One region of the Bradyrhizobium sp. Mp19 genome, then DNA from elsewhere that is predicted to be linked to it. Evidence: riboswitches for the same ligand, from Rfam matches in the RefSeq annotation. Region 1 holds a riboswitch; the other holds the start of a gene.
The links. Region 1 has a riboswitch for glycine ahead of QJT82_RS22895 (D-amino acid dehydrogenase). Riboswitches for the same ligand answer to the same signal wherever they lie in the genome.
Positions count from the first base shown of each region.

Region 1 (14,707 bases):
CTCGGTCGAGGTCTTGGCGACCTTCCGCGCCCCTTCCGGGTCGTACAGATACAGCGCCTTGATGTGCGGCTCCCAGGTCGCGACCTGGGAGATGATTTCCTCCAGCACCTCGGACGGCGAGAACTGCTTGGCACGATAGCCGGCGAGCAGGTCGACGGCGGAGAGATCGTGCAGCGACGTGATGGCGTCCCCTTTGGGCTTATGCATGCGCACCTGCCGGCATGCGTTTCTCGATGATGCGGGCGAACATGCTGGCGCCGATCGGCAGGATCTTGTCGTCGAGAACGTAACCGGGATTGTGAACGGGCACGGAGCCGTCATGGCCGACCCAGAAATACGCGCCGGGAATGGCCTGCATCATGTCGGCGAAATCCTCGCTGCCCATCTTGGGCGTCGAGCGCGTGATCACCTTGGCGGGGTCGACGACGGTGCGCGCGACTTCCTCGACGACGCGGGACTGCTCTTCCTGATTCACCAGTACGCTGAAGCCGTCGCGGATCTCGACCGAGATTTCGGCGCCATATGCCGCCGCAAAGCCGGCGGCGATTTCGCGCATGCGCTTGCGGATCAGCTCACGGATCTCGTCGGAGAAGCAGCGCACCGTGCCGCACATCCAGGCTTCGCCGGGAATGACGTTGTACGCCGACCCGGAATGGATCTGCGTGATCGACAGCACCGCAGCCTGCAGCGGATCGACGTTGCGGCTGACGATCGACTGCAACGCCTGTCCGAGCGTCATGGCGATCACGACGGCGTCCTTGGAGCGCTCCGGCATCGCGCCATGCGCGCCGTAGCCCTGGATCTTGATGTCGAAGAAGTCGGCTGCCGCCATTGCCGGGCCCGGCAGGATGGCGATCTCGCCATGGTTCAGGTCGGGTGCGTTGTGCAGGCCATAGACCTCGTCGCAGGGGAACTGCTTGAACAGGCCGTCCTTGATCATGGCGCGGGCGCCGCCGAGGCCTTCCTCGGCCGGCTGGAAGATGAAGTGCACGGTGCCGTCGAAATTGCGGGTCTCGGCGAGATAGCGCGCCGAGCCGAGCAGCATCGTGGTGTGGCCGTCATGGCCGCAGCCGTGGAAGCGGCCGGGGATGGTCGAACGCCACTTCAGATTGGTGTTCTCCTCCATCGGCAGCGCGTCCATGTCGGCGCGCAGGCCGATCTTCTTGGAGCCGCTGCCCTTGCCCTTGAGCACACCGACCACGCCGGTGCCGCCGAGGCCGCGATGCACCTCGATGCCCCAACTCGTCAGCTTGTCGGCGACGATGCCTGAGGTGCGGACCTCCTCGAAGCCGATCTCGGGATGCGCATGCAGATCCCGTCTGATGGCGGTGAGTTCGTCGGCAAAACTGTCGATGCGCTCAATGGTCGGCATGATCTCTCTATCCGTTTGTGCGTGATGGGGAGGTGGGTGTGAAAGCAGGGCCGTTCGGCTTGATACGAATGCCGGGACGCAGATGTTTCCACGGCAGCGTGGCGGTATCGGCGGGCATCGCGCCGGGAGCGGCGCAAATCAGCAGTTTCTCGGCGATCGGCTCGAAATCGGCGCGGAAGTGCACCGAGCTCTTGTTGACCAGGATCTTCTGTGCCGTCGGCTCGATGCCGACATACCGGTACATCGCCTGGTCGGCAAGCTGGGCCTTGTAGGAGCCGACCACGACGCGGACGTCGCCGACCCGCAGGCAGGCCGAGGGACCCATATCCATGTCGCGGCCGCCGAAATAGGGACCGGGAGCCACGAATTTGCCATCCGAGAGCTGTTCGACGACAAAAGTCTCCCGGTATGGCGCGTCGCCGGGAATGCCGGACTTGCCGCCGAGCTCGAGCGTGACTGATGCCCCGACACCGGCGGTGTGCGCGGCCTTCGCGGACTGCGGATCATAGATCACGCCGGTTGCGGCACTCGCTCTGTTGCGCACCAGCGCGCGCAGCATGCCTGTGGTGTCGGAATCGCCGCCGGCGCCGGGATTGTCCTGGGTGTCGGCGATGATGATCGGCTTGCTGGACGATTTCGCCAGTTCCATCGCCAGCCGCACGCCGTCGTCGGGCGAATAGATCCGGCCGTCGAAATCATCCTCATGGCTCTCGACCAGGGCGACGACCTTGTCGGCGGCTGCATCCGCTTCGGCCTGGGTCCGGCCATAGGCGAACACGCTCGGTCCGCAATCCCTGAAATCGGCGGCCGGAAAGCCCGGCGCAAACGACAACGTCGGCACGGCGTCGCTCTCGAGCGCGGCGAGCTTTTGATAGATGCCTTTTGTGGGCTGGTCGTTGGTGCATTGCCAGCTGATCGGGATCAGGAACGGCAATTGCCGGAATGCCTTGGCGAAGCGCTGCCTGGACTTGAGCATCAGCGCCAGATGCCGGGCGCAGGCGCGGCCGGTTTCGGCCATGTCGACATGCGGATAGGTACGGTAGGCAATCAGCGCATCGGCATGTTCGATCATCTTCGGTGAGACATTCGCATGCAGATCGAGGCTCGCCACCAGCGGCAGGTCGTTGCCGATCGCCTTGCGCACGCGGGCCAGCGTCTCGCCTTCACCGTCGTCATGATGCTCGGTGACCATGGCGCCGTGCAGGTCGAGATAGACGGCGTCGATCGGTCCGGCCGCGGCGATGCCGTCGACCATTTCGGTCACGATCCGCTCGAACGCATCCTTGCTGACATGGGCCGACGGGCTCGCCGCAGCGAAGATCGTCGGCACCAGCTCCCAGCCATTGGCTTCCGCCGCCTCGACAAACCCGGCAAGGCCGACATTGATCTTGCGCATGACCTTGAGCACGTCTGCGCCACGTGTCATCGACGGCCAGCCGCCGCCATGCACGAAATCGTCATAGGTTGCCTTCGTCGGTGCGAAGGTATTGGTCTCGTGCAGGAAGCCGCCAACGGCAATGCGGGTCATCAAGTTGGTCTCGATACGTTTCTTCGATCATGATGCGATCACAACGACGCGCGTCATGATCTCATCGCGTTGGTTGGAGCGTGATCTCTGGGGAAGACCGGTGTCCACCGTCAGGGCCACGCTCTAGCGCGCGACGTTAAGCGTGTCGTCGCGCCAAGCGCAAGCCGTGGAGCACTTCCGGATTTGCATGCCCTATGGGCGTATTGAGGGCCCAAAGGTACGTCGTGAGGCTAAGGCTAAAGACTTAGGCCGTTGCCACGAGGCCTTCCGAAACCGGGCGGAAATTCGCAAAATCCCAGCCGCGTCCGGGCGCCGCATCGAGCAGCGCGCGGGTATAGGCCTGCTGCGGATTGGTCAGCACCTCAGCGGCCGGTCCCTGTTCCACGACGCGGCCATGCTGCATCACGGCGACGTCGTCGCAGATTTGTGCGGCGACGCGCAAATCATGCGTGATGAACAGCAGCGCGATGCCCAGTCGCCGCTGGATTTCGTCAAGCAGGTCCAGCACCTGCGCCTGCACCGAGACGTCGAGCGCGGACACCGCCTCATCCGCGACGAGCACGTCGGGATCGAGCGCCAGCGCGCGCGCGATCGCGATGCGCTGGCGCTGGCCGCCGGAGAACTGGTGCGGATAGCGCGAGATCGCGTCGGGCGGCAAATGGACGAGCTCGAGCAGCTCGCGCGCCCGCGCCAGCGCATCCTTGCGCGGCATGCCGTAATTGACCGGGCCTTCCGCGATGCTCTCGCCGACGGTGACGCGGGGATTGAGCGAACGGTAGGGATCCTGGAAGATGATCTGGATCTTCTGGCGATGCGGCTGCAGCAGCCGGCGCGACAGGTCGGAGATCTCGCGGCCGGCGAGGCGCACCCCGCCCGAGGTCGGATCGATCAGGCGGACGATGCAGCGCGCGACCGTCGACTTGCCGGAACCGCTTTCGCCGACGATGCCGAGCGTGCGGCCCTTGCGCAAGGTGAGGGTAACGTTACTGGCGGCGGCGACCTCGCGGGCTTTGCCGTACAGCGACCGCTCCCGGTAGACCTTGCTGAGCTCGTTGGCTTCCAGCACCACGGGCTCGGTCGTCTCCGGGCGCGGCGCGCGCGGCACCAGGCTCGGCACCGAGGACAAGAGGTTGCGGGTGTACTCCATCTTCGGATTGCGCAGCACGTCCTGCAACGGGCCGGTTTCGACAAGGCGGCCGTGTCGCATCACCGCGACGCGGTCGGCGATCTCGGCCACCACGCCCATGTCGTGGGTGATGAACAGAACAGCGGTGCCGTGATCGCGTTGCAGATCGCGGATCAAGGTGAGGATCTGCTTCTGCGTGGTGACGTCGAGCGCGGTAGTCGGCTCATCGGCGATCAGGAGTTTCGGCTCCAGAACCAATGCCATCGCGATCATGATGCGCTGGCGCTGACCGCCCGACAGGCGATGCGGGTAGGAGGAGAAGATGCGCTCGACGTCCGGCAGCCGGACATGCTCCATCATCGCCAAAATCTTCTGGCGCCGCGCGCGGGCGTCGAGATCAGTGTGGGCGCGCAGCACCTCGTCGATCTGGCGGCCGACCGGCACGACGGGATTGAGCGCGGTCATCGGCTCCTGGAAGATCATCGCCATCCGCGTGGCGCGGAGCTGGCGCAGCCGCCGGTCGCTGGCGGTGAGCAGTTCCTCGCCGACCAGTTTGACGCTGCCGCCGGACGGCACCAGCGTGCCCTTTTGCAGCAGGCCCATCACGGTGAGCGATGTCACCGACTTGCCCGAGCCGCTTTCGCCGACCAGGCAGAGCGTCTCGCTTTCACGGACCTGTAGCGACAGGTCGTCGATGATGCGATGCGCATCCGCCTTGCGGCCGAGACCGACGACGAGATTGTTGATGTCGAGGACGACGTTGGTCATGTCAGGTTCTCTTGGCGCGGCGACGGAATTTGTCCACTGTCATTCCGGGGCGATGCGAAGCATCGAACCCGGAATCTCGAGATCCCGGGTTCGGTGCTTCGCACCGCCCCGGGATGACGGCTTCAATTGGCATTGAAGCCGTCACTTGCCCTCACGCTGCTTCATGCGGGGATCGAGCGCGTCGCGCGCGGCGTCGCCGATCAGGTTGACGCTGAGAATCGCGATCGAGAGCAGCAGCCCCGGCCAGAAGATCAGCGACGGCTTGACCTGGAAATAGGCGCGGCCCTCGGCCATGATGTTGCCCCAGGTCGGCGTTTCCGGCGAGATGCCGGCGCCGAGGAACGACAGGATCGCCTCGGTCAGGATCGCGGACGCGCAGACATAGGTGCCTTGCACGATCAGCGGCGCGATGGTGTTCGGCATCAGATGCCGCCACATGATCTTCGGCAGGCTGGTGCCGAGCGAGATCGCGGCCTCGACATAAGGCTCCTCGCGTGCGGTCAGCACCACCGAGCGCACCAGCCGCGCCACGCGTGGGATCTCGGGGATGGTGATCGCAACCATCACGGTCCAGATGCTGGCACCCGACAGCGACACCACGGCGATCGCGAGCAGGATGGCGGGGATCGCCATCAAGCCGTCCATCACGCGCATCAGCACCGCATCGACCCAGCGGAAGAAGCCGGCGACGAGGCCGATCAGGAGGCCGATGGCGATCGAGCAGACGGCGGCGCCGAGCCCGATCACCAGCGAGATCCGTGCGCCGTAGATGATGCGCGACAACAGGTCGCGCCCATAGGCGTCGGTGCCGAGCAGATATTGCGCGCTCGACGGCTTCAGCCGCTGCGACGGCGTCAACAGCAGGGGATCGTGCGGCGCAAGGAGCGGCGCGAAGATCGCCATCAGGATGATGAGGGCGAGGCTGATCGTCGCAATCGCGATGATCGGCGTCGACGTCAGGAAGCCGAACTTGACGCGGAACGGCCGGGTGACGGGAATAGAGGATTCGGGAAGGGTTTCGATCGCCATTGCTCAGTACCGGATACGAGGATCGAGCAGGGTGTAGGCGAGGTCGATCAACAGATTGACCGCGACGTAGATACCCGACGTCAACAGGATCATCGCCTGGATCACCGGATAGTCGCGCGCCAGCACCGCATCGACGGTGAGGCGGCCGATGCCGGGCAGGTTGAACACGCTTTCGGTGACGACGACCCCGGAGATCAACAGCGCGAAGCCGGAACCGATCACGGTGATGACCGGCACGGCCGCGTTGCGCAGCGCATGGCGCAGCAGCACGCCGGTCTCGCCGATGCCCTTGGCCCGCGCCGTGCGCACGTAATCCTCGCCGAGCACATCGAGCATCGAGGCCCGCGTCATGCGCGCGATCAGGGCGACGTAGATGAAGGAGAGGGTGCAGGTCGGCAAGATGATGCGCTCAAAGAACGGGCCGAAGCCGGCCGAGATGCTCTTGAAGCCCTGCACTGGAACCCAGCGCAGATCGATCGCAAAGATCTGGATCAGTACATAGCCGATCACGAACACCGGCACCGAGAAGCCGAGCACCGACAGTCCCATCACGAAGCGGTCGATCCAGGTGCCGTGTTTCCACGCCGCGATCACGCCGAGCGGCACCGCGACCAGGATCGAGAGGATGATGGTGGCCAGCGCGACCGAGATCGACGGCTCGAGGCGCGGGCCGATCATCTCGAGGATCGGCTTGTTCGAGATCAGGGAGACGCCGAGGTCGCCGTGCAGCAACTTGGCGACCCAGGTATAGAACTGGATGTAGATCGGCTCGTTCAGACCAAGCGAGGTCCGAATGCGTTCAAGCTGTTCGGGCGTCGCGTTGTCGCCGGCGAGGATGGCGGCCGGGTCGCCCGGCGTCAGCCGCAGCAACAGGAACACGAAAAGAGCCACCACGCCCATCACGGGAATGGCGGCGAGGATGCGGCGAAGCAGATATCCGAGCAAATTTGATCCGTTGGGTTGTGGTCGATGAAGTCCCCAGCGGGACCGTTGCACACCAGACCGTAGCACAGATGGTAGCAGACTCACGGTAGAACTTGAGCAAGTCCCATGCCATCGGTGCTGCGGTTTTTGCGGTGCAGCTAATCAGTCCTGTTGGCCGCGATTATTCCTCCGGTGAAGTTCGAAGCAGTCCACTGGAAGGTGGATTGATTTCAGCTTTGCGCGCGTCGGCGGGCACATCGAGCCCGGCACCGAACGACGGCGCCATCGGCGGCGTGTCGAGGTCGCGCCAATCGTCGATCGCCTGGGCTACCATCTGCGCCGTCGCCGCCGACAGCGTCCAGCCGAGATGACCGTGGCCCGTGTTGTAGAACACGCCCGGAATCCGTCCGGCGCGAACCACCGGCATCATGTTCGGCATCATCGGGCGCAGGCCTGCCCAGGGCATGACTTTCGACGTATCGATCTTTGGGAAATGATGTCGCACCCAGTCCACCAGCGGTTGAATGCGATCGGCGCGAATGTCCCGGTTGAAGCCGTTGAACTCGGCGGTGCCGGCGACGCGGAAACGGTCGGCGCCGAGCCGGCTGGTGACGATCTTCGCAGCTTCATCGAGCAGGCTGACGGTTGGGGCCGCATTCCGGCTTTGCGGCGCATCGAGCTGCACCGTGATCGAATAACCCTTCACCGGATAGACGTTGACGCGGTCGTTGAGCAGGCTGGCGAAGTGGCGGCTCGCCACGCCGGCGCAAATCACGATCCCGTCCGCTTGCAATTGATGCCGCGTCGCGACCGCAGCATCATCTGAAGCAACTTCGTTCCAGCCGATGCGGAAGCCGTCATCGCCGCGTGCGATTGTGTCGACGTCGGCTTCATGGACAAAGCTCGCGCCACGGCGGATGCAGGCGTCGGCAAGCCCACGCGTGAATTTGTGGATATCGCCGGTCGCGTCCGACGGCGTGAAGAAGCCGCCATAGCAGGTTGTCTGCAGCGCGGGTTCGATGACGCGGATTTCGTCCGGGGTCACAGGTCGGCGGTCGAGCCCGCCTTGCTGCAGCAGCGTGTTGACCTTGAGGCCGGCCTCGAAGCCGGCCTTGTCGTGATAGACGTGCAGGATGCCGCGGCGCTCGAGATCGAAGGCGATGTTCTCGCGCTGTGCGATCGAGAACAGGTGCTTGCGCGCTTCGATTGCGAGCCGCGTGGTCTCGATGGTGTTGCTGCGATAGCGGCCGATGTGGCCGACGAACTCGCCGATCCAGGAATATTTGTGCCAGCTCGGCTTCGGGTTCATCAGCAGCGGCGCGTCGCTTCTGAGCATCCAGCGCAGACCCTTGAGGATGGTCGCAGCACTGTTCCAGACTTCGGCGTTGCTGGCGGAAAGCTGTCCGCCATTGGCGAACGAGGTTTCCATCGCGGCGTAGCGATGCCTGTCGAGGACAGTCACCTTGTAGCCGCGTTCAAGCAGGGCATAGGCCGTCGTTACGCCGGTGATGCCGGCGCCGATAATCGCGATATGTGGCATGATGGTCTTCAGGCTCCCGTGGGTTAGAGTCGCCGAACCACCGGTGAAACCGGCATTCGGCGCCCCATCTGTCACGGTACCTGAGAGCTTGATCCGCATCGGGCCGGGGCCAGAAGCGAACTATCCCCTTCGGTGGACGTCATGGCCCTTGATGTGCGGCCATGTTCGTCTCTCTCCAGATCGTCCTGACGATACGGTCCTTTTGCCTGAGAGTTTCCGGGGCGGTTGCTCCGTCGGCGCCGAAGGCAACAACACGAATGTTGTCGCTTCGATCTCTCCCGCATCGTCGCGTTGGACGGCCGGACCGTAGGCGAAGCCTTAAAAATGGACAAGGCTAAATTTCGATCCGGCAGTGCCAACGTGTTGTGCAGTGCAATCGATGTCAGTCCAGCGTCGCCAGCAGCGCCGCCATCAGGCGGCCGCGTTCGGCGAGGCTGTCGACCTCGATGTGCTCGTTGAGCGTATGTGCGTCGGCGCCGCGAACGCCGAGGCCGTCGAGCGTGGGGATGCCCATCGCGCCGGTGAAGTTGCCGTCCGAGCCGCCGCCGGCGCTGCCGTGTGGCAGATCGAGACCCATCGCCGCCGCAAGGCCTTCTGCCTTTTCATACAGCGCCATGGTGCCCGCATCGGGCTCCCACACCGGGCGGGTGACGCCGCGCGTCACCTTGAAGGTCACGTCGTTGGCGGTGCCCGACAGTGCCAGCATGCGCTCGACGCCACGGTCGAGATCGGCCTGGCGCTTGGCCATGCTGAGCGCTTCGCCGGTGCAGGTCGTCGCGACGCAATTGACCCACTGGCCGCCATGCACGATGCCGACCGAGAAGGTGCAGTCCTCGGTGGTCATGCCGTCGATGGCGATGATCTGCCGCGCCATCTCGCGGATCGCGGAACGCCCGGAAGACAGCGTCGCGCCGGCATGGCTGGGCTTGCCGGTAGCTTCCAGATTGAAGCGCGCGATCGCGTAGCGGCCGGTGACGACGCCGTTGTTCGGCCGACCGGGCTCCGGCACCAGCACGTATTTGTTGCGCGCGGCTTCCGCCTCGATGATGTCGCGCGTCGACGGCGTGCCGACCTCTTCATCGGGGGTGAACAGCACGGTAATCGGCAGCGGTGTCGTGAAGGAGGCGCGCGCCAACTGCCTGATCGCCTCGATCGACAGATAGTTGCCGCCCTTCATGTCGAAGATGCCCGGCCCGAAGCACTTGTTGCCCTCGCGCCGCCACTTCAGCTTTTCGATGGTGCCGACCGGGTGCACGGTGTCCAGATGGCCGGCGATCAGGATGCCGGGCTGGCCTTGTTTCGGATGGGGGAAACGGGCGCGGACGCAGCCCGCGAAGCCCTGGCGTCCGGCGATGCGCTCGATCGTCGCACCCATGATCGCCATCTCGCGGGCGGCGAGATCGAGCATGCGCTCGACCGCGGCCGCGTTCCAGGTCGGGCTTTCGCATTCCACCCAGTTGCGCAGGCCCTGCAGCATCGTTTCGGAATCAAAGGGGAGATTGGCGGGGTTCATCGTTGTTCTCTCTTGTTGTTCTGACGGCGCCGGCATCGCGCGCGCGTTACGAAAATCTCAGCCGACGATTTTGTAAAGCCAGAATCTGGCGTGCGGCCTCATTCGTTTGTGTACGTCCGATGCGACCTGAAACCGATTGACGCGCTTGGCGCTTGGTGCAAGTCTCGATTTCACAAGCCATACAGCATGTTAGTTCGCCTAAATAACGAACCGCATGCATAACGAATAAGCCGGCTTTGACCAGTTACACGTCAGGAGAGATTGCATGTTCCCTATCTCGCGTTGGAAACACCGCACGCTAGCGGCTGCGTTGACGGCGCTCGCGCTGTCGTTCGCACCGCAGGAATTGTCTTTCGCACCGCAGGCGATGGCCGCGGGCAAGACCATCACCGCGGTGATGCACTCGGATCTGCGCGTCATCGATCCGATCATGACCACGGCCTACATCACCCGCGATCATGGCTACATGATCTATGACACGCTGCTGGCGACGGATTCCAATTTCAAGATCCAGCCGCAGATGGCGGACTGGAAGGTTTCCGACGACAAGCTGACCTATACGTTCACGCTGCGCGACGGCCTGAAGTGGCACGACGGCGCGCCGGTCACCGCGGAAGACTGCGTCGCCTCGCTGCAGCGTTGGGGCAAGGTCGACGGCATGGGCCAGAAGCTGATGGACTTCGTCGCGAGCCTGGAGGCGACCGACGCCAAGACCATCACGCTGAAGCTGAAGGAACCCTACGGCCTCGTGCTGGAATCGATAGGCAAGCCGTCGTCGCGCGTGCCGTTCATGATGCCGAAGCGTCTTGCCGAGACGCCGCCGGACAAGCCGATCCCGGAACAGATCGGCTCCGGACCGTTCAAATTCGTGCAGGCGGAATTCCAGCCGGGCGTGAAGGCGGTCTATGAGAAGAACAAGGACTACGTGCCGCGCAAGGAGCCGGCGAGCTGGACCGCGGGCGGCAAGGTCGTCAAGGTCGACCGCGTCGAGTGGGTCACGATGGCCGATGCCCAGACCGCGGTGAATGCGTTGCAATCCGGCGACATCGATTTCATGGAGAACCTTCCGTTCGACATGCTGCCGGTGCTCGAAGCCAATCCGGATCTCAAGATCGACGTCCTGAACAAGTTCGGCTTCCAGACCCTCGGACGCATGAACTTCCTCTATCCGCCGTTCGACAATCCGAAGGTGCGCCGGGCTGCGTTCCTGGCGATGAACCAGAAGGACGTGCTCGACGCGCTGGTCGGCAACGCCAAGTACCAGAAGATCTGCGGCGCCTTCTTCGTCTGCGGCACGCCGCTCGAGACCGACGTCGGGGCCGAAACGCTGGTGAAGGGCAACGGCCTGGCGGAAGCCAAGAAGGCGCTCGCCGCGTCCGGCTATGACGGCACCCCCGTGGTGATCATGGCGCCGGGCGACGTCACGACGTTGAAGGCCCAGCCTGTCGTGGCCGCGCAGCAGTTGCGCGAGGCCGGCTTCAAGGTCGACCTGCAGGCCACCGACTGGCAGACCGTGGTGACCCGCCGCGCCAGCCAGAAGTCGCCGAAGGAAGGCGGCTGGAACATGTTCTTCACCAACTGGGTCGCGGCCGACGTCTCCGATCCGATCGTCAACGCGTCGATCACCGGGCGCGGCAAGAATGGCGGCTGGTTCGGCTGGGCCGAAGACCCGAAGATCGAGGAGCTGCGTGACAAGTTCGCACGCGCCGGCTCGGCTGAGGAAAAGAAGAAGATCGCCGCGGAAATCCAGACCGAGGCCTACGATCAGGTGATCTACATTCCGCTCGGCCAGTACACCATTCCGAGCGCGTGGCGGAAGTCGCTCACCGGTGTGCTCGACGGTCCGGCGACGCCGATCTTCTGGAATATCGACAAGTCCGAGTAGGCGCGGCTCAACGCAAAACGAATGGCCGGGACCTCGTCCCGGCCATTTTTCTTTCTTTCGCTGTCGCTTGTCAGGTGTGGCTGTCGCGAAGCTGCTCCAGTCCGTCGCTAAGCGGTGGCCCGCCTGGTGGCGCGCTGTGCGGCGGGGAGGGGCGCTCCTTGCGCTGATCGCATTGTTCGGTTGCGCGCTGCGCGGATGGATCGTCGTTCGGCATCGTCATGCTCCAATTGCGGCATGACAACGAATACCCAGTGCATGAGTTCCGAACCGGCGACCGCTAATCGCCGTGGTCTGGTCTCATACTGCTCGGGCTCGACAAGCTCGTGAGCTGCGTCGGTCCAATACCGGTCGCAATCCGATTGCAGTTTGCAATCCGATTGCAGTTTGCAATCGCCATCGCCGATCTCCGACCAAATTGATTTCACAATGCGACGGCCGCGAAATGAGCGGCCGGAATTCCAATGCGGGAAGACTACGATGGTCAGCGATCGCGGCGTGTGAACCACGCCACAGCCGGAAAACACGAGGCGGCGAGCATCGCGATGCTGGCCCGCCTGGTGGGTCCGTGCACGGCATGCGAAGGCTGGTGCGGGCGGTGGGACTCGAACCCACACGACGTTGCCATCGAGGGATTTTAAGTCCCTTGCGTCTACCAGTTCCGCCACGTCCGCGTTGCGCCAGGCGCGCCGATTTCTAGCGCGTTTGGGCGCGGAGTGGAATTGTCATTATCCAGTGCTAACAGGTGAGCTTTCAAAGGCTTAAGCGGCCGCCCGCAATTCCATTTGCCTCGGCGGCCGAGCATTGGGATAAGCAGCGCGCCGCCGCGATTGAGCCTCAATCCGGACACCGGTGGCTGCTTTAGGCAATCTCAACACTGTCCGGTTAAGAAAGCTGAATGTCTGTTCGTTTCCCACGCCGCCCGAAGCTGCCGCGCGCGGCGGCCGTCATTGCGTTGCTCGTCTCGGCCGCGGGCGTTTCCGGCTGCGCGCAGATCGGCGACAGCGTGCCGTCGGCATTCGCCGATCCCGCCAAATATGAGCTCTATGATTGCAAGCAGCTCGAGAACGAGCGCAGCAATCTCAAGACCCGCGCGGCGGATCAGGAAAAATTGATGGCCAAGGCGGAGACCGGCGTCGGCGGTACCGTCGTCTCCGAGATGGTCTATCGCAACGAGCTGATCTCGATCCACTCCCAGCAGAAGCTGGCGGATGAGGCATGGCGCAAGGGCAAGTGCCATGAAAGCCCGCCGGACACCCCTGTGGCCGCGGCACCCGCTGCCCCGACGCCGGCGGCGAAGGGCCCGCGCGCGCCACGAGGCCTCGTCCACTAAGCCGGCGTTTCCGGACGAGCCGGTCGTGATTGGCCGAACTCAGGCGCGCCAGTCGTAAATCCAGTCCTGCCGCGCCAGCATGCGCTCCGGACCGATGGCGCGGATCGCCAGATCGCGCGCGATCGCCGCCGGCCCGCCCAAATGATAGATGCGGCCCTGCTGCCGCGCCAGGCGCTGCACTTTCAGCACGCGCCCGCGCCGCACCCGTGCGTAGCGCTTCAGCGCGGCGGGAATGCCCGCGGTGTTTTCCCCGGTGCTGTCGCTCAGGGCCCTGGCGAGCACGGCCGCATCCTCGATCGCCATGCCGGCGCCTTGTGCGGCAAACGGCAACATCGCATGCGCGGCATCGCCGAGCAGCGTCACCGCGCCTTCGCTCCAGCGGCCGATGTCGGGCAGGGTGAACAGCGCCCATTTGCGCCAGCCGTCGACCGCGCCGATGAGCATCCGCACCGTCGCGGGCCAGCGCGCGGTGGCGAATGCACCCTTGATCTCGTTGATGTCGCCGGGCTCGCTCCAGCCCGGCCGGTTCCAGGTGCCCGATACGATCGCGACCACGTTGATCTGGCGTCCGGCCGAGATGGGGTAGGCGACGAGATGCGCGTCCGGTCCCATCCAGAGCTGCACGCGCGGTGCGGTGTATTCATGCGGCAGGGCGGTGGCGTCCAGCGTGCCGCGCCAGGCGATCAGGCCGGAGAATTGCGGCTGTACATCCGGAAACAAATGCCCACGCACCGACGACCAGATGCCGTCGGCACCGATCAGCGCGACGGCCAATTCCTCCTGCCGTGAATTGCCGCGGCGTTGGACGACGGTGAGGCCTCGCGCATGTTTGGTCACATCCTCGAACTGGCAGCCGAGCCGCAGATCGATATCGGGATGGTCGCTCGCGGCGGCCTGCAGCGCGGCCTGCAAATCGGCGCGGTGGATCACCCAATAGGGTGCGCCGGCGCGGAACTCGGCGGCCTGGCCAAGCGGCATCCGTGCGATCTCGCCACCGGCCCGCGCGCTCAGGATGTTGACGCATTCAGGCGTGACCGCGCGCCGCGCAAGCGGTTCCTTGAGCCCGAGCTCGACCAGGATGCGGCTGGCGTTGGGAGAGAGCTGGATGCCGGCGCCGGCTTCCTCGAGCCGTTCGGCCTTCTCCAGCACGACGACGCGAAAACCCTGTGCCGCCAGTGTCAGCGACGCCGTCAGTCCTCCGATCCCGGCGCCTGCAACGATGACGGTTCGCGTCAGCGCCACGGAGCGGTCAGGCGACCTTGTCTTTCAGCACGCATTCCGGCGGCCGCGCTTCGCCGGCCGCGAGGTCGGCCGCGAAGCGATAAAGCGTCGAGCAGTACGGACAGATGATCTCGCTGTCATTGCCGAGGTCGAGGAACACGTGCGGGTGGTCGAACGGCGGGTTGGCGCCGACGCACATGAACTCCTGCGATCCGATTTCGATCACCGAGACACCGGCATCGTTATGGAAGTGCGGGACGACGTGGTCGGACATATTCTCACCTTGATGGCAACGATGGGCGGACGCAATCAACAGCATGCGGCATCGCGAAATGCCGCGCACCATACTGACGGGAACAGTTGATTCCTAGAGCCCCGATGGCTCATTTGCTCATGCAAATTCGACACAATCTTGTCGTCCCAGAGAAGCCCTCCTTTGGTCGGAGCCGTTGTGTCGCAAAAACGGCACAC
Region 1 is NZ_JASAUT010000021.1:92,824-107,530, forward strand. Features, by position in the region: partial or broken gene QJT82_RS22865 (amidase) at 1-207, opposite strand, end outside; gene QJT82_RS22870 (M20 aminoacylase family protein) at 200-1,372, opposite strand; gene QJT82_RS22875 (M81 family metallopeptidase) at 1,380-2,900, opposite strand; gene QJT82_RS22880 (ABC transporter ATP-binding protein) at 3,145-4,794, opposite strand; gene QJT82_RS22885 (ABC transporter permease) at 4,936-5,823, opposite strand; gene QJT82_RS22890 (ABC transporter permease) at 5,827-6,768, opposite strand; gene QJT82_RS22895 (D-amino acid dehydrogenase) at 6,929-8,287, opposite strand; glycine riboswitch at 8,354-8,468, opposite strand; glycine riboswitch at 8,472-8,578, opposite strand; gene QJT82_RS22900 (M20/M25/M40 family metallo-hydrolase) at 8,670-9,800, opposite strand; gene QJT82_RS22905 (ABC transporter substrate-binding protein) at 10,066-11,685, shown strand; tRNA gene QJT82_RS22910 (tRNA-Leu) at 12,270-12,356, opposite strand; gene QJT82_RS22915 (hypothetical protein) at 12,581-13,015, shown strand; gene QJT82_RS22920 (FAD-dependent monooxygenase) at 13,055-14,257, opposite strand; gene QJT82_RS22925 (zinc-finger domain-containing protein) at 14,265-14,510, opposite strand.

Region 2 (14,707 bases), on a different contig from region 1:
GATGGAAACGGGCCGGCACCTCCTGGCCTGAAAGAACATATTGCGAACATAGAACAAACGTGGTACGAAGTTCCAATCAACAACGCATTCTACCCGATCTCATCGCCCGTTTTTCCCGCTAGCGAATCCCCGCCATAAGGAGCACATCCCAAATGTCCGCCACCGCACTGCGTATCGTCGAAGGATCCTCCATGGATAAGTCCAAGGCCCTCTCAGCCGCGCTCTCCCAGATCGAGCGCCAGTTCGGCAAGGGCTCGGTGATGAAGCTCGGCAAGAACGACCGGTCGATGGATGTCGAGACGGTGTCGTCGGGGTCGCTCGGGCTCGATATCGCGCTCGGCGTCGGCGGCCTGCCGAAGGGACGCGTCGTCGAAATCTACGGGCCGGAATCCTCGGGCAAGACCACGCTGGCGCTGCACACCGTGGCGGAAGGCCAGAAGAAGGGCGGCATTTGCGCCTTCATCGACGCTGAACACGCGCTCGACCCGGTCTATGCGCGCAAGCTCGGCGTCAACATCGACGAGCTCTTGATCTCGCAGCCGGACACCGGCGAGCAGGCGCTGGAGATCTGCGACACGCTGGTGCGCTCCGGCGCGGTCGACGTGCTGGTGGTCGATTCGGTTGCGGCGCTGGTGCCGAAGGCCGAGCTCGAGGGCGAAATGGGCGATGCGCTGCCGGGCCTGCAGGCGCGCCTGATGAGCCAGGCGCTGCGCAAGCTCACCGCCTCGATCAACAAGTCCCACACCATGGTGATCTTCATCAACCAGATCCGCATGAAGATCGGCGTGATGTACGGCTCGCCGGAGACCACCACCGGCGGCAACGCGCTGAAATTCTACGCCTCGGTCCGCCTCGACATCCGCCGCATCGGTGCGATCAAGGAGCGCGACGAGGTGGTCGGCAACACCACCCGCGTCAAGGTGGTGAAGAACAAGCTGGCGCCGCCCTTCAAGCAGGTCGAGTTCGACATCATGTACGGCGAGGGCGTCTCCAAGATGGGCGAGATCCTCGACCTCGGCGTCAAGGCCGGCATCGTCGAGAAGTCGGGCGCCTGGTTCTCCTATGACAGCCAGCGGCTCGGTCAGGGCCGCGAGAATTCCAAGGCATTCCTGAAGTCGAATCCCGACATCACCGCCAAGATCGAAGCCGCGATCCGGCAAAACTCCGGCCTGATTTCCGAGCAGATCCTCGCCGGCACGCCCGAGCGCGACGCCGAAGGCGAGGAGCCTGCCGACGAGTAAGCCGCAAGGCTCAATCATTTCGCTGGAAGCGGGCGCTGAGGACGTTGAGTTGCCGACGTCTTCGGCGCCCGTTTCGCTTTGTGCCTGGCGTCGAGAGAGTTGAGCGGATGAAACGCCTGATCCTGACCAGCCCGTCCGGCCTTAGCCTCGCGCGTTCGGGGCTCACCGAGATCGCTATTACATCCGGCTTTCGGTTTGTTGGTGGACCGCTGCCGCCGCCAGGAGAGCTTGAGGCTTACTTCGGATTACGGTCGGACCAGGATTCAGTCGGACATTGGTCGCACTGGAGCTCACAGAGCCAGTGGCCTCAGGATGCCCGTGCGCGCCGGCATCTCGCACTGATCGAATTCTGCGAACCTTACGAGATTATCGAGCTTTGGTTCGATCCGAACCCAATGGATCAATTGCAGCTGATTTGGTTGCTCGATCATTTCCGGGCCTACCCGGCGATGGCGGCCAAGCTGAAATTGCGCCTGGTCGCGTTCGATCTGTCGATGATGCACGAGACATGGCGCGGATGGAACGAGGTGCCGCTGATCAACATACGGCCTGCCGACCTCGAGACTGCAAGTCTCTGTTGGCAGGCGTATCGAGCGGCAACGCCCGAGGCCTGCTTCGATACGCTGCATCGAGACCTCAGCGGCTTTCCCTTGCTGAGGCCGGCGCTGCTTGATTTGCTCCAGGAGCTTCCGTGGAGCGGATCGGGACTTGGCGCGACCGAACTGCGACTGCTCGAACTGATTGCGGCGGGCTTCATGGGGACGAACGGGCTGTTCTACCTTCGCGGCTTTCGTCAACGCGGTGTGTTCACCGACATGGAAATCGGCACGCTGCTTCAGGGGCTCGCGCATGGGCCGCGGCCCGCGATCGCCGGGCTCGATGATGAGCTACGCGTCATCGCCCCTGAGAATTTGCGCGCGCGTATGGAGGCGTATCAGCGAAGCCGGCTGTCGCTGACTGAATTCGGCGAGGCTGTCCTTGCCCATAAGGAGGACTTCAGTCGCCACAATCCGATCGATCGTTGGTGGGGTGGCACGCATCTCACCAACGACAGCCTTTGGCGCTGGGCCCCCGCGCTACTCAAGCACTAGCACCGATCGTGGATTGGACCGTTGCGACTCAATCCGCGCAATTCGGATTGTCCGCTTACCCCCGCGCCAGCGCCTTTTCGCGGCTCGCAATCAGCGCCCGCAAGTCCTCGGTCACGGCGACCGACTGGTGCGTTTTCTGGTCGGTCGCGACCCAGATGATCTCGCCGGTGGCGCGCAGGTCATGGGAGTCCTTGGCGAAGATCGCGAGCGCAAGATTGATCGAGGAGCGGCCGATCCGCGCGACGCGTACGCAGACCTCGATGTCCTCGTCGAACCGAATCGGCGCCTTGTATTCGACGACCGACTTCACGGTGTGAAAGTCGATCCCGGTCCGCGCCACTTCGCCGAGATAATCATAGCCGAGCGCGCGAAAATATTCCGTGATCGCGGTGTCGAAATAGGTCAGGTAGTGGGCGTTGAACACCACGGCCTGCGCGTCGACCTCGGAATAGCGGACGCGGAACGGGAAATGAAACCAGAATTCCTCGCGCATGTTTCCTCCTGCCGCGGGCGGCCCTCGCTATCGTTCGTCCCGCAGTTAGCAGGGACGTTACGATCGCTGGACCGTAGGATGGGTAGAGCCAACGGGTCCGCGCAAAGCGCGGCCCGATGATAAACTCCGCGAAACCCATCGTTCACGGAGCGTGATCAGCAGTGATGGGTTTCGCTGCTCTCTACCCATCCTACAACAATGGCTACGAGAAGGGCGCTTACTCTGCCGCCTGCGCGTAGTCCTCGACCGGCGGGCATGAGCATACCAGGTTGCGGTCGCCATAGACGTTGTCGACGCGGCCGACCGGGCTCCAGTATTTGTCGGACCGCGACACGCCGGCCGGGAAGCAGCCCTCGGCGCGGGTGTAGGCCCGGTTCCAGTCATCGTCGGCAATGTCGTGGACGGTGTGCGGCGCGTGGCGCAGCGGCGAGGCCTCGACCTTCCAGCGGCCCTTCTCGATCTCCGCGATTTCGTCGCGGATCGCGATCATGGCGTCGCAGAACCGGTCGATCTCGAACTTCGACTCCGATTCCGTCGGTTCGATCATCAGCGTGCCCGCCACCGGGAAGCTCATGGTCGGCGCGTGGAAGCCGTAATCGATCAGCCGCTTGGCGATGTCGTCGACGGTGACGCCGCTCGTCGTCTTCAGCGCCCGCGGATCGACGATGCACTCATGCGCAACGCGGCCGCGCTCGTTGCGGTACAGCACCGGGAAGTGCGGCTGCAGCCGTGCGGCGATGTAGTTGGCATTGAGGATCGCGATCTCGGTGGCGCGCGTGAGGCCTTCGCCGCCCATCATCAGGATGTAGATGTAGGAGATGGTCAGGATCGACGCCGAGCCGAACGGCGCGGCCGACACCGGGCCGATGGCGTGCGCCGTCGTGCCGTCGGTTGCGGGATGACCCGGCAGATAAGGCGCAAGATGCGCCTTCACACCGATCGGGCCCATGCCCGGGCCGCCGCCGCCATGCGGGATGCAGAAGGTCTTGTGCAAATTGAGATGGCTGACATCGGCGCCGTAATCGCCGGGCCGCGAGAGCCCGACCTGCGCGTTCATGTTGGCGCCGTCGAGATAGACCTGGCCGCCATGCGCATGCACGATGTCGCAGATCTCGCGGATATGCTCCTCGAACACGCCGTGGGTCGACGGATAGGTGATCATGACCGCGGCAAGGTTGGCGGAGTGCTTCTCGGCCTTGGCGCGGAGATCGTTGACGTCGACGTCGCCGCGCGCATCGCACGCCACAACCACGACGTCCATGCCGACCATCGCGGCCGAGGCCGGATTGGTGCCGTGCGCGGAGGAGGGGATCAGGCACACCTTGCGGTGCGGCTCGCCGCGCGCAAGGTGATAGCCCCGGATCGCCAGCAGTCCGGCATATTCGCCCTGCGCGCCGGAGTTCGGCTGCAGCGAGATCGCGTCATAGCCGGTGATGTCGCACAGCCACTGCTCCAGCCGCTTGAACAGCGCGTGATAGCCCTTGGCCTGATCTGCGGGCGCGAACGGATGCAGATTGCCGAACGCCGGCCAGGTCAGCGGGATCATTTCCGTGGTGGCGTTGAGCTTCATCGTGCAGGAGCCGAGCGGGATCATCGCGCGGTCGAGCGCGAGGTCGCGATCACTGAGCCTGCGCATGTAGCGCAGCAGCTCCGTCTCCGAGCGGTGGGTGTTGAACACCGGATGGGTGAGGAAGGCGCTCGAGCGCCGCAGATCCTTCGGCAGCGCCTCGCGCGCGGCCGCTTCGATCTCGGCAAAGCTGAGCTTGCCGCCGAACACGCGCCATACTGCCTCGACGGTCTCCGGCGTCGTGGTCTCGTCGAGCGCGATGCCGAGCGTGGTCGCACCGATGCGCAGATTGATCCGCTCCGCCTGCGCGCGGGAGACAATCTCGATCTGCTTCGCTCCGGCCTCGACCGTCACGGTGTCGAAGAACGCTTCGCTGGTCGGCGCAAAGCCGAGCTTGCGCAGGCCGGCGGCGAGCACGGTGGCGCGGCGATGCACGCCGCGTGCGATATGGGTCAAGCCCTCGGGACCGTGATAGACCGCATACATCGAGGCGATCACGGCGAGCAGCACCTGCGCGGTGCAGATGTTCGAGGTCGCCTTTTCGCGGCGGATATGCTGCTCGCGGGTCTGCAGTGCAAGGCGATAGGCGGGCTGCCCACGCGAATCCACCGAGAGGCCGACGAGGCGGCCGGGCAGCGAGCGCTTCAGCGTGTCGCGCACTGCCATGTAGGCGGCGTGCGGTCCACCATAACCCATCGGCACGCCGAACCGCTGCGCCGAGCCGATCGCGATGTCGGCGCCGAGCTCGCCGGGCGAGGTGAGCAGCGTCAGCGACAGCAGGTCCGCCGCGACGATCGCAAGCGCGCCCCTGGCGCGCAGCGATGCGATGGCAGGCTTGAGGTCGCGCACCGCGCCCGATGTTCCCGGATATTGCAACAGGGCGCCGAGCACGTCGGCGTTGTCGAGCTCGGTCAGGGGATCGCCGACGACCAGCGCCCAGCCGAGCGGCGCGGCGCGCGTGCGCATCACCGCCAGCGTCTGCGGATGCACCTCCTTGTCGACGAAGAACACCTTCGCCTTGACCTGCGAGTGGCGCTCGGCGAGCGCCATCGCTTCGGCCGCCGCGGTCGCCTCGTCGAGCAGCGAGGCGTTGGCGACATCGAGCCCGGTGAGATCGCAGATCATGGTCTGGAAGTTGAACAGCGCCTCGAGCCGGCCCTGGCTGATCTCCGGCTGGTACGGCGTATAGGCGGTGTACCAGGCCGGGTTCTCCAGGATGTTGCGCTGGATCACCGCGGGCAGGATGGTGCCGGAATAGCCCTGGCCGATCAGCGAGGTGAACACCTGGTTCTGCGCGGCGAGCTCGCTCATATGCGCGAGCGCCTCGGTCTCGCTCAGCGCCCGACCGAGATCGAGCGGCGCCTTCTGGCGGATCGACGCCGGCAGCGTCTCATTCATCAGCGCCTGCAGGCTCGCGGCGCCGACCGTTTCCAGCATCGCGTTGATGTCGCGCGGCGACGGTCCGATGTGGCGGCGGACGAAATCGGTGGCGGCTTCGTTGATCGGCTTGAAGGGCGCGTTCATGACGTGGTCCTCGTTGTCAGCCGTCATACTCCGCGAAAGCGGGGTATCCAGTACGCCGGGACATCAGTGATTGAGCTGAAGGGCCGCGGCGTACTGGGTCGCCCGATCAAGTCGGGCGATGACAGTGAGTGTGTGGTGGCAATCTGCTTCATTCTCTCAGGCGGTGTGCGCGGCGTAGGCGGCCTCATCCATCAGGCCGCCGAGCTCGCCCTTGTCGGCAATCTTCATCTTGAAGAACCAGGCCTTGCCGCCGGCGTCCGAATTGACCAGCGCGGGCTCGGCGGCGAGCGCGTCGTTGACCTCGACCACCTCGCCGGTGATCGGCGCGTAGACGTCGGAGGCGGCTTTGACGGATTCGACGACGGCTGCGGCCTCGGCCTTCTTCAGGCTGCGGCCGACCTTGGGCAGTTCGACGAACACGACGTCGCCGAGCTGCGACTGCGCATAGTCGGTGATGCCGATCGTGGCGACGTCGCCCTCGATGCGGAGCCATTCGTGGTCGGATGTGTACAGCGTCGTCATGGGATCGATCCTTTGGCGTTTAGCGTTTGTAGGTATTGGGGACGAAGGGCGTGGCGGCGACTTTCAGCGGCAGCCGCTGGCCGCGCACTTCGGCGAAAACGGTGGTGCCGACGGCGGAAAGGGCGGTCGGCAGATAGCCCATCGCGACCGGCGCATTGAGGCTCGGGCCGAAGCCGCCCGAGGTCACCTTGCCGATCTGTTCGGTCGAGGCGGCATCGGCGAACAATGCGGCGCCTTCGCGCACCGGGGCGCGGCCGTCGGGCTTCAGGCCGACCCGCCGGCGCGCGGCGCCATCTGCGAACTGCGCGAGAATCTTGTCGGCGCCCGGGAAGCCGCCGGCGCGGGCGCCGCCGCTGCGGCGAACCTTCTGCACCGACCATTCCAGCGCGCCTTCGACCGGCGTCGTCGTGGTGTCGATGTCATGGCCATAGAGGCAAAGCCCGGCTTCGAGCCGCAGGCTGTCGCGCGCGCCGAGCCCGATCGGCAGCACGTCGGGATTGTCGAGCAGCGCGGTGACCACGGCTTCCACCTTGTCTGCGGGCACGGAAATCTCAAAGCCGTCCTCGCCGGTGTAGCCGGAGCGCGAGACGAAGCAGTCGACGTCGCCGACGCGGCGCGGACCAGCGTCCATGAATTTCATCGAACTGACATCTGCACAAAGTTTCGCCAGCGCCGATTCGGCCTTCGGCCCCTGCAGTGCGATCAGCGCGCGGTCGGCCAGCGATACGATCTCGCAAGTGTCGGCGAGGCTAGCGCGCAGATGCGCCTCGTCCTCGGCCTTGCAGGCGGCGTTGACCACCAGGAACAGGTGATCGCCGAAATTCGCGACCATCAGGTCGTCGAGCAGGCCGCCGTCATTGTTGGTGAATTGCGCGTAGCGCTGCCGTCCCGGCGCGATGCCGACGATGTCCTGCGGCACCAGTTTTTCCAGTGCGAGCGCAGCATCGGCGACTTTGCCGGATTTGGCCTTCAGCACGAGCTGGCCCATGTGCGACACGTCGAACAGGCCGGCTTCCTTGCGGGTGTGCAGGTGCTCCTTCAGCACGCCGGCCGCATATTGCACCGGCATGTCGTAGCCGGCGAACGGCACCATCTTGGCGCCGCGCGCCAGGTGCAGCGCGTGCAGCGGGGTCTGTTTCAGCGGGGAAGTTTCGCGTGCAAGCATCACAGGGCCCTCGCGGTTCCCATCGGGGACCTATTTCCCCTTGAGAAACCTGCAGAAAGCCCCATCTGTCGCTGTGCCTGAGAGTATTATCCCGTCGGCGGACGCATCAGGGCGAATCCCAGCGTCTCTTTCCAGATGTCAGACGTCACGCGGTCCTTTTGCCTGAGAGTTTCCGGGGCGGTTGCTCCTTCGGCGCCGGCGGTAAGGCCGGTCTCTCCCGACGTGACTAGGTATAGGTAGGTAGAAAACACGTCGCCACCAAGACTGTCAACGCAGCTGCAGCAACTATCCAATGGGCTTTGTGCTGCCGCGGCAAGCCCATGATCCGCCTGCACAGTTTCTGGACACCGCAGCTGGCAATGTCTAAAAGCGTTCGGCCGGAAAATGACGCCTTTTTGCGGCTGGCCGGCCCCTTTTTCCGATTGGATGAACATGAGCAGCGTCAACGACATCAGGTCGACATTTCTGAACTTCTTCAAGGGGAATGGCCACGAGATCGTGGCCTCGTCGCCGCTGGTTCCGCGCAACGACCCGACCTTGATGTTCACCAATGCCGGCATGGTGCAGTTCAAGAACGTCTTCACCGGCGTCGAGAAGCGCTCCTATCAGCGCGCCACGACGTCGCAGAAGTGCGTGCGCGCCGGCGGCAAGCATAACGACCTCGACAATGTCGGCTACACCGCGCGCCATCTCACCTTCTTCGAGATGCTCGGCAACTTCTCGTTCGGCGATTACTTCAAGGAGCGCGCGATCGAGCTCGCCTGGAATCTGATCACCAAGGATTTCGGGCTGAAGAAGGACAAGCTGCTGGTCACCGTCTACCACACCGACGACGAGGCGGCCGGCTACTGGAAGAAGATCGCGGGCTTCTCGGACGACCGCATCATCCGGATCCCGACCTCGGACAATTTCTGGGCGATGGGCGACACCGGCCCGTGCGGTCCGTGCTCCGAGATCTTCATCGATCGCGGCGAGCACATCTGGGGCGGACCTCCGGGCAGCCCGGAGGAGGATGGCGATCGCTTCCTCGAATTCTGGAACCTGGTGTTCATGCAGTACGAGCAGGTGACGAAGGAGGAGCGCGTGGCGCTGCCGCGTCCCTCGATCGACACCGGCATGGGGCTGGAGCGCATGGCGGCCATCCTGCAGGGCGTCGAGAGCGTGTTCGAGACCGATCTGTTCCGCAACCTGATTGATGCCGCCGCGTCTACCCTCGGGCACGGTCCGAACGAGCAGAACGTTGGGTCGTATCGGGTGATCGCGGACCATCTGCGCTCGTCGGCGTTCCTGATCACCGACGGCGTGCTGCCGTCGAACGAGGGCCGTGGCTACGTGCTGCGCCGGATCATGCGCCGCGCGATGCGCCATGCGCAGCTTTTGGGCGCGAGCGAGCCGCTGATGCATCGCCTGGTCTGGGCGCTGGTCCGCGAGATGGGCCAGGCCTATCCGGATCTGGTCCGCGCCGAGAAGCTGATCGAGGAGACGCTGCGGCTGGAGGAGACGCGCTTCCGCAAGACGCTGGCGCGGGGCCTGTCGATCCTCGACGAGAAGAGCGCGGGCCTCAAGAAGGGCGACATGTTCGACGGCGACACCGCGTTCACGCTGTACGACACCTACGGCTTCCCGCTGGATTTGACGCAGGACGCGCTGAAGTCGCGCGGCATCAGCGTCGACCAGGCGTCGTTCACCGACGCGATGGAGCGGCAGCGCGTGAAGGCGCGTGCCTCCTGGGCAGGCTCGGGCGAGGCGGCGAGCGAGGCGATCTGGTTCCCGCTGCGCGAGAAGCTCGGCGCGACCGAATTCCTCGGCTACGAGACCGAGGGCGCGGAAGGCGCGGTGACGGCGCTGATCAAGGACGGCGCCGAGGTCGAGAGCCTGAAGGCCGGCGAGAGCGGCGCGATCGTGCTGAACCAGACCCCGTTCTACGGCGAGTCCGGCGGCCAGGTCGGCGACACCGGCGTGCTGACCGGGGAGGGCGTCAAGTTCCGCGTCACCGACACGCAGAAGAAGGCCGGCGATCTGTTCGTGCATCTCGGCACGGTAGAGCAGGGCACGCTCGGCGTCGGCACCGCGCTGCAGCTCGAGGTCGATCACGCGAGGCGTTCGTCGATCCGCGCCAACCATTCGGCGACGCATCTGTTGCACGAGGCGCTGCGCCAGGTGCTTGGCGATCACATCGCCCAGCGCGGCTCGCTGGTCACGCCGGACCGGCTGCGCTTCGACTTCGTGCATCCGAAGCAGATCACGCCGGAAGAGCTCGCCCGGATCGAGGACATCGCCAACGATGTCGTGCTGGAGAACGACGAGGTCACGACCAGGGTCATGGGTGTCGACGATGCCCGTGAGGCCGGCGCCCGTGCGCTGTTCGGCGAGAAGTACGGCGACGAGGTCCGCGTCGTGTCGATGGGCAAGGGCGCCCGCGATCACGGCCAGAACGCGCTCGGCTGGTCGGTCGAGCTCTGCGGCGGCACCCATGTCCGCCGCACCGGCGACATCGGCATGATCTCGGTGACCAGCGAGGGCGCGGTCGCGTCCGGCGTGCGCCGCATCGAGGCGCTGACCGGGCATCACGCGCGCAAGCACGCCAACGACACCATCGCGCTGGCCAAGACCGCGGCGCTGGAGCTGCGCACCACGATCGACGACGTCCCGGCGCGGATCGCCGCGCTGATGGAGGAGCGCAAGAAGCTCGAGCGCGATCTGTCTGACGCCCGCAAGAAGCTCGCGATGGGCGGTGGCGGTGCGTCGAACGGCGCCGCCTCAGCCGTTCGCGAGGTCGGCAATGTCAAGCTGCTCGCGCGCGCGGTCGAGGGCGTCGAGACCAAGGATCTGAAGAGTCTCGTCGACGACGGCAAGAAGCAGATCGGCTCGGGCGTGGTCGCGATCGTCGGCGTCACCGAGGACGGCAAGGCCGGCATCGTAGTCGGCGTCACCGCCGATCTGACCGCGCGGTTCAACGCGGTCGAGCTCGTGCGCAAGGGCTCCGAGGTGCTCGGCGGCAAGGGCGGCGGCGGCCGGCCCGACATGGCGCAGGCCGGCGGGCCCGACGGCGCCAAGGCCGATGCCGCGCTGTCGGCGATCGAACAGGCCATGACTCAACAGGCATCGGCCGGCGCCTGACGGAGAGGCTGATCGTGGCGACGGCTCCGCTCAAGCCCACGATCAGCGATCCCGGGCTGCGCGACCGTCTCTACGAGCTGCTCGAACGCGATGATCTGCCGCATTCGGGCGGCTTGCGGTTTGCCCGGGTCATCGTCGCCATCATCGCCGTCGACGTGCTGGCGGCGATTCTGGCCTCCGTGCCCGAGATCGACGCGCAGTTCGGCTGGCTGCTGACGACCATCGAGATCGTGGCGGTCATCGCCTTCGCGCTGGAATATGCCGCGCGGCTCTGGAGCGTGGTCGGCCACTCGCTGCGCGACATGACGCCGGCGCGGGCGCGACTGGAATACGCCTTCTCGGCGCTCGGCGTGATCGACCTGCTCGCCTTCCTGCCGTCGGCCATCGCGCTTGCGATCGGCGACAAGACCGCGCTGGTGCTGTTCGGCATGCTGCCGTTCCTCAAGCTGGTGCGCTACTCGACCGCGATGCGCTCGCTGCTGGCGGCGCTGCATGCCGAGCGGCGCACGCTGTTCGGCTGCGTCGTGATCCTGACCGGCGCGGTGCTGCTGTTCGCCTCGCTGCTCTATGCCATCGAGCACAAAGTGCAGCCGGACAAGTTCGGCACCATGCCGCAGGCGATGTGGTGGGCGATCGTGACGCTCGGCACCGTCGGTTACGGCGACGTCATCCCGATTACGCCGCTCGGCCGGACCGTCACGGTGGTCGCGATCGTGGTCGGCTTCGCGATGATCGCGCTGCCGGTCGCGATCATCTCGACTGCGTTCGCCGACGAGGTCCGGCGCCGCGACTTCGTCGTGACCTGGGGCATGCTGGCGCGGGTGCCGCTGTTCTCGCATCTTGGCGCCGCCGATATTTCCGACATCATGCGGCTATTGCGGTCGCAGACCATCGAGGCCGGCGAGGTGCTGGTGCGGCGCGGCGATGCGGCGTCATCGATGTATTTCATCACCGCGGGCGAGGTCGAGATCGACCTGCCGAGCCAGCTTGTGCGGCTTGCCGACGGCGCGTTCTTCGGCGAGATCGCGCTGCTGCGGCGAACCAGCCGCTCCGGCACGGTGACGGCGACGCGCAAGACCAAGCTCCTGGTGCTCGATGCGCAGGACTTCCATGCCCTGATCGAGCGCATGCCGGCGCTCGCCGCGCATGTCCGGGAGACCGCCGAGGCGCGGCTTGCCGATCCGCTCGCGGCCGGTGGCGACCTGGCCGCCGCAGAGATCGCCCAGGCGCCGCGCGAGACCGACGGCGGCATCCGCGACTAGAACCTCATTCCGATTGAATCGGAACGAGGCTCTTGATTCTTCGTTTGACGCGTTTTCTTCACGCGAACCGGTATCCACTTCGCTCGAAAACGCTTAGTCCCGTCGCAGGAACACGTAATCCGCCGAATATGCCGCGCCCTTCAGCGCGCCTGATTTGTCGCAGGCCCCGCTGAGCTCACCGCCCGAGGTGTTGATCCGCTGCACGGTTGCGACGCTGGAGAGCAGGCCGTTGCCGCGATGGGCAATCACGTCGAGCTTCAGCCAGGCAATGTCGGAAGGCGTTGCGCCGGGTGCGCTGCCGGCGGTGCGGGCGGTCACGGCGCTGCCGTCGACATGCTCCCAGTTCGGACCCGCGTAATGCCGGCCGACCGTGCGGCCGTCGGCAATCAGGGTGGCGACCGGTTCGCGGAACGACCAGGCGAGCTTGCCGTCGGTGACCGGCTTGCACTCATAGACCTGCACGCCCTCGGCATGGACCGACAGAACCGGGGACTCGCCGGGCGCCGCGACGGCGTCGGGCAGCGGATCGGCAGCGAATGCCGCCGACCCGGTGAGCGAGAACGATGCGAGCACGACGGCTCTGACAAGGGCCATGGTCATGCTCGCACCTGTCTTCCCGGGATGACGGCCTCAGGCCGCGATCGCCTTCACGAGGTTGTCGGACACCTTGTCGAGGAAGCCGGTGGTCGAGAGCCAGCGCTGGTCGGCGCCGACCAGGAGCGCGAGGTCCTTGGTCATGTAGCCCTCCTCGACGGTGGCGACGCAGACCTTCTCCAGGGTGGTGGCGAACTTCGCCAGCGCCTCGTTGTTGTCGAGCTTGGCGCGATGGGCGAGGCCACGGGTCCAGGCGAAGATCGACGCGATCGAGTTGGTCGAGGTCTCCTTGCCCTTCTGGTGCTCGCGGTAGTGGCGGGTCACGGTGCCGTGGGCGGCCTCGGCTTCCACGGTCTTGCCGTCCGGGGTGAGCAGCACCGAGGTCATCAGGCCGAGCGAGCCGTAGCCCTGGGCCACGGTGTCGGACTGCACGTCGCCGTCATAGTTCTTGCAGGCCCAGACATAGCCGCCGGACCATTTCAGCGCCGAGGCCACCATGTCGTCGATCAGGCGGTGCTCGTAGGTCAGGCCCTTGGCGTCGAATTCCTTCTTGAACTCGCGGTCGAAGACGTCCTGGAAGATGTCCTTGAAGCGGCCGTCATAGACCTTCAGAATCGTGTTCTTGGTCGACAGATAGACCGGGTAGTTGCGCATCAGGCCGTAGTTGAACGAGGCGCGGGCGAAATCGGTGATGGAGTCGTCGAGATTGTACATCTCCATCGCGACGCCGGCGCCGGGCGCCTTGAACACTTCCTTCTCGATCACGGTGCCGTCCTCGCCGACGAACTTTAGCGACAGCGTGCCCTTGCCGGGGAACTTGATGTCGGTGGCGCGGTACTGGTCGCCGTAGGCGTGACGGCCGATGATGATCGGCTTGGTCCAGCCGGGAACCAGGCGCGGCACGTTCTTGCAGATGATCGGCTCGCGGAAGATGCAGCCGCCGAGGATGTTGCGGATGGTGCCGTTCGGCGACTTCCACATCTGCTTCAGGCCGAATTCCTTCACCCGGGCCTCGTCGGGGGTGATGGTGGCGCATTTGACGCCGACGCCGACCTTCTTGATGGCTTCGGCGGCGTCGATGGTCACCTGGTCGTTGGTCTCATCGCGGTATTCCATGCCCAGATCGAAATAGAGCAGTTCGACATCCAGAAACGGGTTGATCAGCTTGTCCTTGATGTACTGCCAGATGATCCGGGTCATCTCGTCGCCATCGAGCTCGACGACGGGGTTGGATACCTTGATTTTTGCCATGACGGGGAGGCCCTCTTGGGAACGGCGCGCTTTTGACGGCGGGGGTGGAAAAGATGCCTGCGCTATAGCACCGCCCGGGGGCGGGCGGAAGCGGAGGGGTTATGCACTTTCAGCCCATCTTTTCACCTAAAATGGGACCTGAGTGGCCGTCCCCGCGACGATGTACCAGGTCACGAACAGGCCCGCGATCAGGGCGCCCGGCAGACTCGATCCGGTCCGCCGCCAGGTGAAGGTCGCGATCACGGCGACGATCGCGAGCAGCGGCACGAACTGGATCGCGACGATGGTCGAGAGCGGCACGAAGCCGGGGTCCGGGACCGGGTTGAACAGCTTCCCCGTCAGCCACAGCGTGCCGTATTGCAGCACCAGCAACACGATGAAACCGAACGTCAGCGCCAGGATGTTGGTCAGGTACAGCGCCCCGCGCGGCGCATCCATGGTCGAGAAATTCCGGTGCAGCACGTGCAGCGCCACGACGAAAAACGCCGTGAACGGAATCAGATAGATCAGGAAGATGAGGAACTGCTTCGCGCTCATCAACTTGAGTGCGACGATCCAGAAGCGGAAGTCGATCTTGAAGGCGAGGTCGGCGAGCCACAGCGCGGCATAGCCGACCGCGACCGAAGCCAGCGCGATCACGACGGATTGACCGACGAGGCCGGTCCGGCTGGTGCGCTTCGGGGCGAACCGCATCAGGGCGAGCGTGATCAGGCCGTTGATGATGGCCCAGACCAGGATCTGGTTGGTGATGCCCTGCGGCAGGAACGCGCTCGGGGTGACGAAGGTGCCGCCCAGCGCAAAGGCCGGGTAATAGGTCAGCGCCGGGATGAAGGCGGACAGGATGAACGCCGTGGTCCAGCGCCGGCCGCTCGCGGCC
Region 2 is NZ_JASAUT010000020.1:65,969-80,675, forward strand. Features, by position in the region: gene recA (recombinase RecA) at 153-1,241, shown strand; gene QJT82_RS22065 (hypothetical protein) at 1,349-2,332, shown strand; gene QJT82_RS22070 (thioesterase family protein) at 2,388-2,825, opposite strand; gene gcvP (aminomethyl-transferring glycine dehydrogenase) at 3,043-5,916, opposite strand; gene gcvH (glycine cleavage system protein GcvH) at 6,073-6,438, opposite strand; gene gcvT (glycine cleavage system aminomethyltransferase GcvT) at 6,458-7,603, opposite strand; glycine riboswitch at 7,745-7,833, opposite strand; gene alaS (alanine--tRNA ligase) at 8,036-10,723, shown strand; gene QJT82_RS22095 (cyclic nucleotide-gated ion channel) at 10,735-11,985, shown strand; gene QJT82_RS22100 (DUF3455 domain-containing protein) at 12,079-12,579, opposite strand; gene QJT82_RS22105 (NADP-dependent isocitrate dehydrogenase) at 12,616-13,830, opposite strand; gene QJT82_RS22110 (alpha/beta hydrolase) at 13,957-14,707, opposite strand, start outside.
Region 2: it holds a riboswitch for glycine, as region 1 does, so the genes downstream of both, gcvT (glycine cleavage system aminomethyltransferase GcvT) here and QJT82_RS22895 (D-amino acid dehydrogenase) in region 1, are expected to answer to the same signal.